Regions from separate parts of the Shewanella polaris genome, predicted to be linked through region 1. Evidence: predicted binding sites of a transcription regulator. Region 1 holds the regulator's gene; the other holds the start of a gene.
What was found. Region 1 encodes LexA, which represses DNA repair genes until DNA is damaged. Its sites were predicted from a motif close to TACTGTATNNNNATACAGTA; they were not measured.
Positions count from the first base shown of each region.

Region 1 (6,224 bases):
ATAGTAATAGCAATTTTCTCATCGACCGAAATAATTTCGCCAATAGGATCTTTGCTACTAACAAACTTATCTAACGACAAGCAATGATCAACAATCGATTTACCATTACCTTCTGCTACAGATGTGAAATCGGTATATGGCACGGTGTTAAGTAAGGCTAAATACAAATCAAGCTGACGTTCTAACTGGCCTCTTTCCAACGCATTTTGCTCTGATGCCAATAACACCAAACTGGTCAATGCCACCGAACTGGCGGCGGCTGCACCATTAATATTAGTCATCACGCGGTTAGCTAATGAATTAACCGATGGCGTAAACCACGACGGTTTTTGATCGGGATCTTTTGCAAGCTCAGCACGCCATTCCGGTGCCTGCTGATTTAAGAAGTGCTGTAGATTAATGGGTTCACCAAAATTGACATAACCTCGGCCAAAATTACCTAATCGACTAATTGCCCCAAATACCTGCCACACAGATTCTTTTTTCTTTTTCTTACCACTTAATTCTTTATGATAAGTAGCCACTTCCATAACATGGTCATACCCTAAATACACAGGTACTAAAGTCACTGGACGCTCTATCCCACGTAACACACTGTTAATAGTCATGGCCAACATACCCGTTTTAGGCGCCAGCAAGCGTCCGGTACGCGAACGACCACCTTCAGTGAAATATTCGACGGAATAACCCTTAGCAAACAACTGATCTAAATATTCACGAAAGACTGCTGTATACAGTTTATTGCCATTAAAACTACGGCGGATAAAGAATGCCCCACCACGACGGAACATCGGTCCTGCAGGCCAGAAATTAAGGTTAATACCCGCGGCAATATGTGGAGGAACCATGCCCTGGTAATACAAAATATACGACAGTAATAAGTAATCCATATGACTGCGATGACAAGGCACATAAACAATCTCATGGCCATCATGATGTAACTGTCTTACCTGTTCGGCACCTTTAATATTAATGCCACTGTATAATTTATTCCATAACCAAGTCAGAAAGCGTTCAGCTATGCGCACTAAGCTATCGGAATAATGAGCAGCAATTTCGTCAAGATATTCAATAGCAGTTTCGCGAGCTTTCTCCACCGAGACTTTTTTGCTTGTCGATTCTTCTTCTATCGCCTTCTTGATAGACTCAGATTTTAGTAAAGAAGCAAACAATACGTTTCGATTAGGTAACTGTGGTCCTGTCATTACCTTGCGTTGACGGCGAAAATGCACTCGTGCAACACGGGTTAACTTGTGAGCAATTCTTTTATCTGTACCGTGTTCATCGGCCATATAACGAAGCGATAATGCATTAGAGAACTGGACAAAATTATGTCGTCCTAAAAATAAAATCATTAACCATTTACGTAGCCATGTTGGATTTTCTCTTTCAAATACAGCCGCTTTCATGCTGTCATCTTCTTTCCCTGGGGTACGTCCCCAATAAAGACAAACAGGAACCAACTGAATATCTAATTCAGAGTTCTCACGATGAAGAGATAATAGACTGGTAAAATAATTAATGAATTTTTCACCACTTTCGCGTTTACCAAATAATGGTTTGCGCCCCTCTAAACAAACAACACGAGGCACTTGCAAGCCATCAAGCTTTAATGGTTCATAAGGACTAGGCATACCAAAGCCCTCTGTGATTTCGCTCAAGGCGGCAATATCACTAATAGATTCCGTTTTCATCAAATAAACTAAAGGTTTAGTCGGATCTATATTGAGGTCATCAAAAGGATCATGTGGTACAACAATCGTTTGCACCATCCATTTTTGAATCCACTTTAATGTTCGTAAAAATATTGAATCAGGTTTTGACATGGTTATTTTCGCAACATAAGCCACTATAATATTGTTGCATAGGATACCAGAAACAACCCCGCTTACACTATCTGGCTTATTTATCTTTACATTTTGGATTTCTTTAGAAGTCACACCCCAAAGTTAAAATATAAAATAATGCTTTATAACAGTAAATTAAATCAATTTGTACAAACAAATAACAAAAAACAGTTGGTTAATACTTGCGCGAACAGAATCACTGTATATAATGACAGTCACTGTATAAAAAGACAGGAATTGTCATGAGACCGTTAACGCCGCGCCAAGCTGAAATATTAGACTTAATTAAAAACAATATCGCCGAAACAGGTATGCCACCCACTCGAGCTGAAATTGCGAATCGTCTTGGCTTTAAAAGTGCTAATGCCGCCGAAGAGCATTTAAAAGCATTAGCCAAAAAAGGCTTTATCGAGATCATTCCTGGTACCTCTAGAGGTATACGATTACCTCATGAAGAACAGATTGAAACCGGTCTACCACTCATTGGGCAAGTTGCTGCTGGAGAGCCTATCTTGGCCCAAGAACATGTGGAAAACTATTATCAAGTTGACCCCAATATGTTTAAACCTGCCGCGGATTTTTTATTGCGGGTTCGTGGTGACAGCATGAAAAATATCGGCATTTTAGAAGGCGACCTCCTCGCGGTACATAAAATGCAGCAAGCACGTAATGGCCAAGTTGTGGTGGCACGAATAGACGATGACGTCACCGTAAAACGATTTGAACAAAAAGGTAACGTCATTTATCTGCATGCAGAAAATGAAGATTACAACCCGATAAAAGTAGATTTAAGTTGCCAAAGCCTAACTATCGAAGGGCTTGCCGTTGGTGTTATCCGTAATGGAGATTGGTTATGAACAAACTAATGGGCATCGCCCCACGCCACCCTGGCTTATGGGTAGATTTATCAGACACAGAACTTCAGGGCAACCAAACCATTCAAACATTGCAAACGGTTACCCAAGGTGAAGCAGAGCTGAGTCAATTGTGTAGTCAATTAGCAACGTTAAGCCAACAAGGCCGCTGGATTGTACTCATTAGCCCACCTCACATTGGTTATAAACATATGCTGGCAAGTGCCGGAGTGAGAATGGATCGCATTTTACTAGTTCACACCAAAGATGAAGTCGAGACATTATGGGCCATGGAAAAAGCACTCACTAGTGGTACATCTAGTGCAGTAGTAACTTGGACAAGCTCACTTGATGCTCGCGATAGTCGCCGTTTGGAAATAGTAGCCAAAAGCGCACGTGCATTAGGGATCATAATTGAAGATGTGAATACTCACTTACCTCACAAACATCAACTTGTTAGCCCTACCTTAGCAAATGGAACAAGTAATTTTTGCTCGTTTCACTAAGCACAAACCCTTAATTACCAAGCCCTGTATTGAATTCAGGGCTTTTTTTTCACCTTTTTCAGGCGATTAAGAAAAAAAGTGATCTTGATCAATCCTTAATCTACAAGTAATGTAATTAACAAGGATGAAACAATTTTTTATCTTTAATTTGACGTAAATGGCAGATTTAATAGTCATCGATGGGAAAACGTCAACACAAATTGATAAGTTCAGTCGTAGGTACAAGCGTGGTGCACAGCTAACAATAAAACCGTAGACCGTCTGTTTACAACCACCAAGGTACTTTGAGGTCATCAAACTTTTTTCGGGAACCGAAGAGTTTGCATAGAGCAGAGAATTACTGTGTGACTTTTCTTTGTAATTGCAATTTGCAATTAACAGAGGAGCAGTCTTGTGAAGCAATGGTTGTATTGTTTACTGGTTGTGTGTGTAGCACTTCCGCTTGGGGCAACAGCAATGCCCCTCAACATGACTCAAGGCGTGACAGATATCAGTGGTCAGGTTTATCACCTCCACATGACGATTCTTTATATCTGTTGTGCCATTGGGTTAGTGGTGTTTGGGATCATGATCTATTCAATGATTTACCACCGCAAATCAAAAGGCGCAGTCGCGGCCAATTTTCATGAAAGTACCAAAGTGGAAATTGCTTGGACCGTCATTCCTTTTATCATCTTAATCGCCATGGCTATTCCAGCCACCAAAACCTTAATTGCTATGGAAGATCCCAGCGATGCTGATCTCACCATTAAAATTACCGGGTCGCAGTGGAAATGGCATTACAGCTATTTTGATAAAGACATCGAATTTTACAGCTCATTATCTACCCCCAGAGAACAAATTGACGGTAGTGAGGCTAAAGGAGAACATTACCTCCTTGAAGTTGATAAACCACTAGTACTCCCCATTAACCAAAAAGTACGTTTTTTGATGACTTCTGATGATGTTATCCACTCATGGTGGGTGCCCGCTTTTGCCGTTAAAAAAGATGCTAATCCAGGCTTTATTAATGAAACTTGGACTCGTATTGATAAGCCCGGTATTTATCGCGGCCAATGTGCCGAATTATGCGGTAAAGACCATGGCTTTATGCCGATTGTAGTGCAAGCATTGTCGGAGGACGATTTTGATAATTGGTTAGTTGAACAAAAACAACTAGCAAGCAATGCCGCTGCTGCGGCGGCGGCATCAATGACCCAAACCCTGTCACTCGGAGATCTAACCTCACAAGGTGAACAAATCTATATTGCTAGGTGTGCTGCTTGTCACCAACCTAATGGTGCGGGTCTTCCTGGTGTATTCCCATCATTAATTGGCAGCCCTATCATAAAAGGCCCTGTTGAAGGCCATCTAAATATCGTCATAAACGGTAAACCAGGTACCGCAATGCAGGCCTTTGCAAAACAACTTAGCGCCCAAGAAATTGCAGCAGTGATTACCTTTGAACGTAATGCTTGGGGCAATAATAGCGGAGATCTTGTACAAGCTGCTGATATAGGGAAATTTTTAGGCAGTAACGAGGCAAAAACAGAAGCAAACAAAGCAGTTGCTGATGTCACAAGCACTATTGCAGCCACGACAACTGACATTACCGATGCGGTTACCGAGAAAGCCACTCAAGCTGTCGAAACCGTAGCAAAAGTTGCTCCAGCAGAAGATCTGCCCACGTTAACCATGGAGCAATTAATGACCGAAGGTGAGCAGGTTTATGCCACGACTTGTGCTGCATGTCACCAAGCCACTGGCGCAGGTTTACCTGGCGCTTTCCCTTCACTTATTGGTAGCCCTGTTGTTAGCGGACCGGTTAGCGGACATATCGATATCGTTATGCACGGAAAACCAGGTACTGCAATGCAGGCATTTAGTAGTCAATTAAGCCCTCGAAAGATGGCGGCAGTGATTACATATGAGCGCAATGCGTGGGGCAATAATTCTGGCGAGGCGGTGCAACCTGCCGATGTCGCTAGCCATGGACAGTAAGGGAAAACAATGAGCACAACAACGCACGATACAATTGCAACCGCCCATGATGATCATCACGGCGCTCCAAAGGGGCTAATGCGCTGGCTACTCACCACTAACCATAAAGATATCGGATCTCTGTATTTATGGTTTAGTTTCATTATGTTTCTCACTGGCGGCGCAATGGCAATGGTCATTCGAGCTGAGTTATTTCAGCCTGGATTACAGCTAGTAGAACCTAACTTTTTTAATCAAATGACCACTGTTCATGGTCTCATTATGGTATTTGGTGCAGTAATGCCCGCTTTTACGGGCTTAGCTAACTGGCTAATACCTATGATGATTGGGGCACCAGACATGGCATTACCACGAATGAACAACTGGAGTTTTTGGATTTTACCTTTTGCCTTTGCCATGTTACTGGGTTCGTTATTTATGGAAGGCGGTGGACCTAACTTTGGTTGGACATTCTATGCCCCGCTCTCAACCACTTACAGCCCTGACAGTACCGCATTATTTGTATTTTCCATTCATATCATGGGCATAAGTTCAATAATGGGTGCAATTAATGTCATTGTCACCATTGTAAACTTACGTGCTCCAGGCATGACGTGGATGAAGTTACCCTTGTTTGTGTGGACTTGGTTAATTACCGCTTTCTTACTGATAGCAGTGATGCCGGTACTCGCGGGTGCGGTCACCATGGTATTAACCGATAAGTTTTTTGGTACCAGCTTTTTTGATGCTGCTGGAGGCGGTGATCCGGTAATGTTCCAGCATATCTTCTGGTTCTTCGGTCATCCTGAAGTTTACATTATGATTTTACCGTCATTTGGTATTATCTCCGCAATAGTGCCAACCTTTAGCCGTAAAAAGCTGTTTGGTTACTCTTCAATGGTTTACGCCACTGCCAGTATTGCCGTGTTGTCATTCTTAGTGTGGGCGCATCACATGTTCACGACTGGGATGCCGGTGTTCGCCGAACTATTCTTCATGTATTGCACCATGTTAATTGCCGTACCCACGGGGGTAAAAGTATTTAATTGGGTGGCAAC
Region 1 covers NZ_CP041036.1:273,439-279,662, reverse strand. The annotation lists gene plsB (glycerol-3-phosphate 1-O-acyltransferase PlsB) at 1-1,826, opposite strand, end outside; gene lexA (transcriptional repressor LexA) at 2,090-2,704, shown strand; gene FH971_RS01205 (cell division inhibitor SulA) at 2,701-3,207, shown strand; gene coxB (cytochrome c oxidase subunit II) at 3,601-5,187, shown strand; gene ctaD (cytochrome c oxidase subunit I) at 5,197-6,224, shown strand, end outside.

Region 2 (6,224 bases), 2.1 Mb from region 1:
GTCACCTGGTTTAACGGCTTCGTTGCGTGCTGTTAAATCAATACCAAAAGTACCTAATTCTGCTTTAGCGGGAGCAGGTGAGGTCACGGCCGCAGCCTGAGTGTTATTTGTATCAGATACGCCACAACCACTTAATAGTGCTGTTGTTAATCCAATCGCAATTAAGGATTTTTTCATTGTTATCGTGTTCCTTAGCTAATGTATGAACAGAATTATTTGCTTAGTTATAGAATTATTTACTCTGTTATATTGAAAGAGTGACAGAAATAGTCAACATTTGAATTGTTAGCAAATTTTGCACCAGTGATATGAATGTCAATCGAGCGCTTTAAAGGGCTATGTCAGGGTATCGATAAATAAGCTGTATAAAGCGAGCGGTATTGCACATCCAAGTTGCCTGATCGAACATTGCTATTGAGATACCCATCACCTCTAAACCCCTAGTTATGTTTAGCCTATAGACAAATCAAAGCGGGTACTAAGTCAGTTAATCAGTTAGTTGTTGTAGCGCGTTATCAATTTGTTGAGATAATTGAGCCAATAAATCACTGTAGGCTGTGACCATTTCAGCGGCAGTTGTACCTGCGTTGGTGATAGCGGTGAAATTTTGCTGGGTTATATGACGGTTTACATGGTTATCAACAAGTTCCCAATTGGCATTCAGTCTAGCGTTGTTGTTATCGCGATTTAAGGTCATGATCTTTATTGTTACGCTGTACTGAGGAGTATTTTCTACTGGCCAGGGAAATAACACCAGTTTACGACTATGATCGCTTTGGCTGAGATTCATACTCATGATACGGCTGATACCTTGATCTAATGGTTCGGCCCAATAGCTATTGCCTATTCTTTGCAGGCTGCCATCTTCAAGCTGATAGACCATTTGAGTGAAATTTAAGTACTCAGGGATGTCGATAGGGCCGATACCAATGTCGTTTTTGAGTGATGTACTTCCTGCTTCTATCACTGAAGGTTGTGCGGTTAACACAAAGTACTGTTTTGGCGGTGAGCTTTGACAACCGCAGAGCTGGCTAAGTACCAATAGACAAACGCTCCAAGAAATTAATTTCATCCCATATTTCCCCATAACATTATTCTCCTGACGGTATGGTTTTTTTACCTCGGATGATGGCCTCAGGTTGTTCATCTAAGGTCTCACTTAAACTGCGTAACGATCGAGCTGTGCGACTGATCTCTTCTAATGTGTTGGTTAACTCAATTAACAATGGTGAGTTTTGGTCTAGTGAATATCCAGTTCGGGTGGCAAGTTGCTCAATGCTTGTTAAGGTATCGCGTAATGCCATTAAACTTTGGTTGAGTGACTCTACTAATTTAGGTTCATCCAGACTCAACTGTGTCAGTAAACTATCGAGTTTAGCCAATACTACTTCAGTCTTTATACCAAATTTAGCTTGAGTGCTATCAATGTTAACAGCGGTTTTTTTTACAGCATTTGCGGCACTGTCGAAGTCATCCAGTGCTTGCTGTATTTTGCCACTGGCGGCAATCTCACTGAGTTGCATAGCCAAGTTATCGACATTGGTCACTAAACTTTTTAAGTTTAATGATTGTAGATCTTTTGACAATGATTCGAAATCATTGGCTATGGTAGGTAACTCTAGTAATGAGTCTTTTTTGCCATGAAATATAGGCGTGCTACTAGGGTAAAAATCCAGTTCAACATAGAGTTGCCCGGTTAATAAACTAAGATAATTCAACTGAGCACGTAAACCGTTTCCAATAGCGTGAGAGAAAAACTCTTCCCCAACTTGTGTGCCTTTAAGGTTGATGCGTTTTAATAGTAAATCAGCATGAACAGCAGCTGTGACACCTAAGCTACTGTCGTTGGGGAAATTAATACTAATATCACTAATCTCACCTATTATCACGCCTTTTAACTTAACGGGTGCACCTACCTGAAGTCCTTGCACTGAGTTATTGAAATACATGATTACAGGCGCTTTTTCGGCAAATAACCGCCCACCAGAAAAGAACAGCAGGGCAATAAACACTAAGATAATGGCGCCAAAAATAAAGGCACCAATCGCAAGCGGAAGTCGTTGGCTTTTACTCATGATATCTCCGATTTTTCGGTGCGATTGAGAAATTGACGAACCCTAGGCTGATTACTGTGTATCTTTAATTCTCGAGGGTCACCACAATCGAGCATCGTATTGGTTTGATTATCCAGAAACACACAGCGGGTGCCGATCGACAATATACTGGGTAACTCGTGGGACACAATGATCACGGTAGAGTCTAGCGCTTGGCATATTTGCACGATCAATTGATCTAAACGCATTGAACTAATAGGGTCTAAACCTGCAGAGGGTTCATCAAAAAATAACAGTTGAGGGTCTAATGCGAGTGCGCGCGCTAATCCTGCGCGTTTGTGCATACCGCCACTTAACTCGGCAGGGTAAAACTTCTCGAAGCCAGCTAAGCCGACTAATGCCAGCTTATAGGCAACGGCTTCGGCTATTTGTCGCTCAGAAAGGTCGGTATAGAGCTGCAAGGGTAAAGCCACATTTTCACCAAGTGACATACTCGAAAATAGCGCACCTGTTTGAAAGGTAATGCCCCAATCTTTGAGCATTGCTACCTGTGCGGGTTCATCTGCCTCATAAAAGTTTTTGCCTTGATAGAGTACTTCACCCTTTAGTGGTGTAAGTAATCCCACCATCGATTTCAGCAAGGTTGTTTTGCCACAACCACTGCCACCAATAACAAAAAAAATATCATTTTTGTTAATGTCGAAGTTGAGTTGTTTTTGCACCTCGGTACTGCCATAACCGACGGTAAGATTACGTACACTGATAAAGGCATCATCAACCATGATTAGATCCCTAATTTATCGTATAAAACATTGAGGGCAGCGTCGGAAACCACGAGAAAGACAATGGCCTTAACCACTGCGCTGGTGGTGGCTAAACCAACGGCATTAGAATCTCGACCGCAAAGCAGCCCAGCCTGACAACCCGCAATCGCAATAAGAAAGCCAAAAATTAAACTCTTTATTAAACCGGCTGAAATGTCTACCCAATCAATGGCTACTTGGGTTTGCAAAATGTATTGGGTGTAACTAACCCCCATTCCATTGGCAACAATTGCACCACCAATCATGCCGATTACATCAGAATAAATACACATTAACGGCATGATGAAAACCAATGCCAACAATCGAGGTAAAACCAGAAACTCCATGGTCGAAATTCCCATTACTCGCAATGCATCAATTTCTTCATTAACCTGCATAGTGCCTAATTGTGCCGCATAAGCAGCCCCTGTTCTGCCGGCCATAATAACCCCTGTCATAAGGGCGCCCATTTCCCGCACCATCCCTATAGCCACTAAGTTAGCCACATACACTTGAGCCCCTAATTGGCGCAGCTGTACCGAGCCTAAATAAGCCAAAATCATACCTACAAGCAGACTAATTAAGGTGACAATAGCAAGGCCTTTAGGCCCAGCTTGTTCGATGAAAAATACAATATCACTCCTGCGAGTACTGGCTTTACCTTTTAACCAGTTTCCCAATGCAAGCGTGCTATTGCCAACAAACACTAATTCGTCGTGTACCTGCAAACCTTGCACAATAAGCTGACGACGTAACATCGGCCACAGACCGCCAATGGCACCTTCATTAGTTGGTTGATAAACAGCAACATCGGTAGCAAGTTGCAGTAATTGCTGTAGCCCTTGAGGTGTTTGTTGAGTGTCTAGTGATAGTTTATGTTGTTCACACCAGCGAGATAACTGTAATAGAGCAATAGCGAGACTTGAATCCCAATGGGATAATTCTGTGGTAATTAAGGTGACACTATGGCAATTCGATGGCAGCTCAGCACAAATATCTGCGCCTAGCGGTGCTTGGCCTAGTTGCCAATCACCAGCAAGGTTCAGTAAGCAATTATCATCGTGCATGTCGATATGGAATGTTGCGAGTGTCATGCTAGACCCCCGAGCCAATATTAAATAAGTATACTCGTTTGTTTTATAAACAGGTTAGCTTGGTTTTTAGCTCCTGTTAACAGTGTAGACCAAGCCCGTTGATTATATTTTGACCTTGGACATATTATTTCATCAATAATGAAGCTATCACTTTGATGTATTGATGCTTTGCCGCATTGAAGATGAGTGAGTTATGGCGCGCGGTCGCGTGTAGATGACAATAAAAATGGCGCTAACAATTGAAAATAACTGCTGCTTGTCTCGGTTCAAATCAAATAAGCTTGCACTGACAAAATTTAACGCTAATATATACTGTTTATTTATACAGTATCTGTGTCATATTGGAGGTTGTTATATGCGCGTCATTCCCATTGCAGCCAGTGCCGGCATTACCGGTTTTGAGTCACCTGCAGCCGAGTACCTTCAATTAAGCCTCAGTCTTGATGAGATGTTAGTTCAGCATCCAAGTTCCACTTTTATCGGCTTAGCCGAAGGCGAGTCGATGCAAGGTGTGGGAATATTCGATGGTGACTTATTGATTGTTGATCGCCATGAAACTGCAAAAAGCGGGGATGTGATAGTGGCTAATTTTAATGGTGAGTTTGTGTGTAAAATTATCGACATGCAACGACGAATGTTGGTGTCATCTAATGAGCAACATTTACCCGTAACCATATGCGACTATGATGACTTTAGCATCGAAGGTGTGGTGATCCGCTCAATTCGTTGTCATCGTCAAAGTCCACTGTTTATCAGCAAAAAAGGGTAAATAACAATGTTTGCCTTAGTCGATGCCAATGCATTTTATTGTAGTGCAGAACAGGTTTTTCGCCCTGATTGGCGCGGCAGACCGATTATTGTACTGAGCAATAATGATGGCTGCATTGTCGCGGCTAACCGGCAAGCAAAAGAGGCCGGTATTGAAAAGTTTTTACCCTATTTTCAAGTTAAAGCATTATGTGCTCAACGTAATGTCATCGTGTGTTCGTCTAATTATGAGCTCTATGCCGACTTATCAGCAAAAATGATGGCGATAATAGGCCGTTTTGCGCCAGAGCAGCATGTGTATTCCATTGATGAAAGCTTCCTCTCTTTTAAACATTGTTATCCCGCTATCAAATGTCTGTATACCCAAGGCCAGTTAATCCGACGAGCAGTATGGAAAGAAGCCCGTTTAGCGGTTTGTGTGGGAATGGGGCAAACGTTAACCTTAGCAAAAATTGCCAATCACGCCGCTAAAAAAATACCGGGGTATAAAGGTGTGTGCGTTATCGAAACAGCGCAGCAACGTAATGATATTTTACGCCAACTTGCCGTAAAGGAGGTATGGGGAATTGGCAGACGTATTAGTAAAAAGCTTGAATTGATGAACATTCGCAGCGCACATGATCTCGCTTCCATGCCTCCGAGTCTCGCGAGAAAACAATTTAGTATTGAAATCGAACGCACGGTTCGTGAGCTAAATGGCCAAGTGTGCAAACAATGGGATGAGGCTAGGGCAGATAAGAAACAAATTTTCTCCACTCGTAGCGTGGGTGAACGCATTTGCGATGTTGAATCGCTATTACAAGCACTGAGTAAACATGTTGGCATTGCGGCCGCTAAAGCCCGTCAACAAGGCTCACATTGCAAAACCATGTTGTTGTTTGCCAGTAATTCGCCCCATGACGAACGACCCGTGAGTTATAAAGTTATCGCACATTTTCCATGTCCAACCCATTGCACCATTGAACTCACCAAAGCCATGACAGAAGCCGCTCCTAGATTATTTCGCCAAGGTGTACGCTATTACAAAATTGGTGTGGGCTTGGTTGATTTAGCCAGCGAGAAAAACTTTCAATTTGATTTGTTTAATACCGCTAAAGTCAATTATGCCTTGATGCACACGCTTGACGGCATCAACCAACGATATGGACGCGATACGGTGTTTCTCGCCGTTCAAGGGACACAACAAAAATGGGCCATGCGCCGTGATTTACTCACACCTCAATATTCAACCCAATGGAAATGCTTACCAAGCATTAAATGCTAAGGGCTTTGAGATTAGTATAACTCGTTATTATTGATTGTTTATCAGCCATATTTACAGCCATTTATGGACAAAAAAATCATGTTTACATAAAGAGTGCAATCGATCACAAAATACAAACTATAATTGGCATATGCCATTTATAGGTGTATATATAGCATATGCCAACAAACATGAGTTGATTATGTCAAGACCGAAAATTCAGCGAACAATTTGTGGGGGACCAGCTAAAAGCTGTTTCAAG
Region 2 covers NZ_CP041036.1:2,335,441-2,341,664, reverse strand. The annotation lists gene FH971_RS10215 (M13 family metallopeptidase) at 1-177, opposite strand, end outside; gene FH971_RS10210 (PqiC family protein) at 488-1,072, opposite strand; gene FH971_RS10205 (MlaD family protein) at 1,092-2,075, opposite strand; gene FH971_RS10200 (ABC transporter ATP-binding protein) at 2,072-2,836, opposite strand; gene FH971_RS10195 (MlaE family ABC transporter permease) at 2,839-3,951, opposite strand; gene FH971_RS10190 (LexA family protein) at 4,307-4,720, shown strand; gene FH971_RS10185 (Y-family DNA polymerase) at 4,727-5,983, shown strand; gene FH971_RS10180 (DUF134 domain-containing protein) at 6,165-6,224, shown strand, end outside.
Region 2: FH971_RS10190 (LexA family protein) is a predicted target of LexA. The motif match lies at 4,262-4,281, and genes of this name have one in related genera.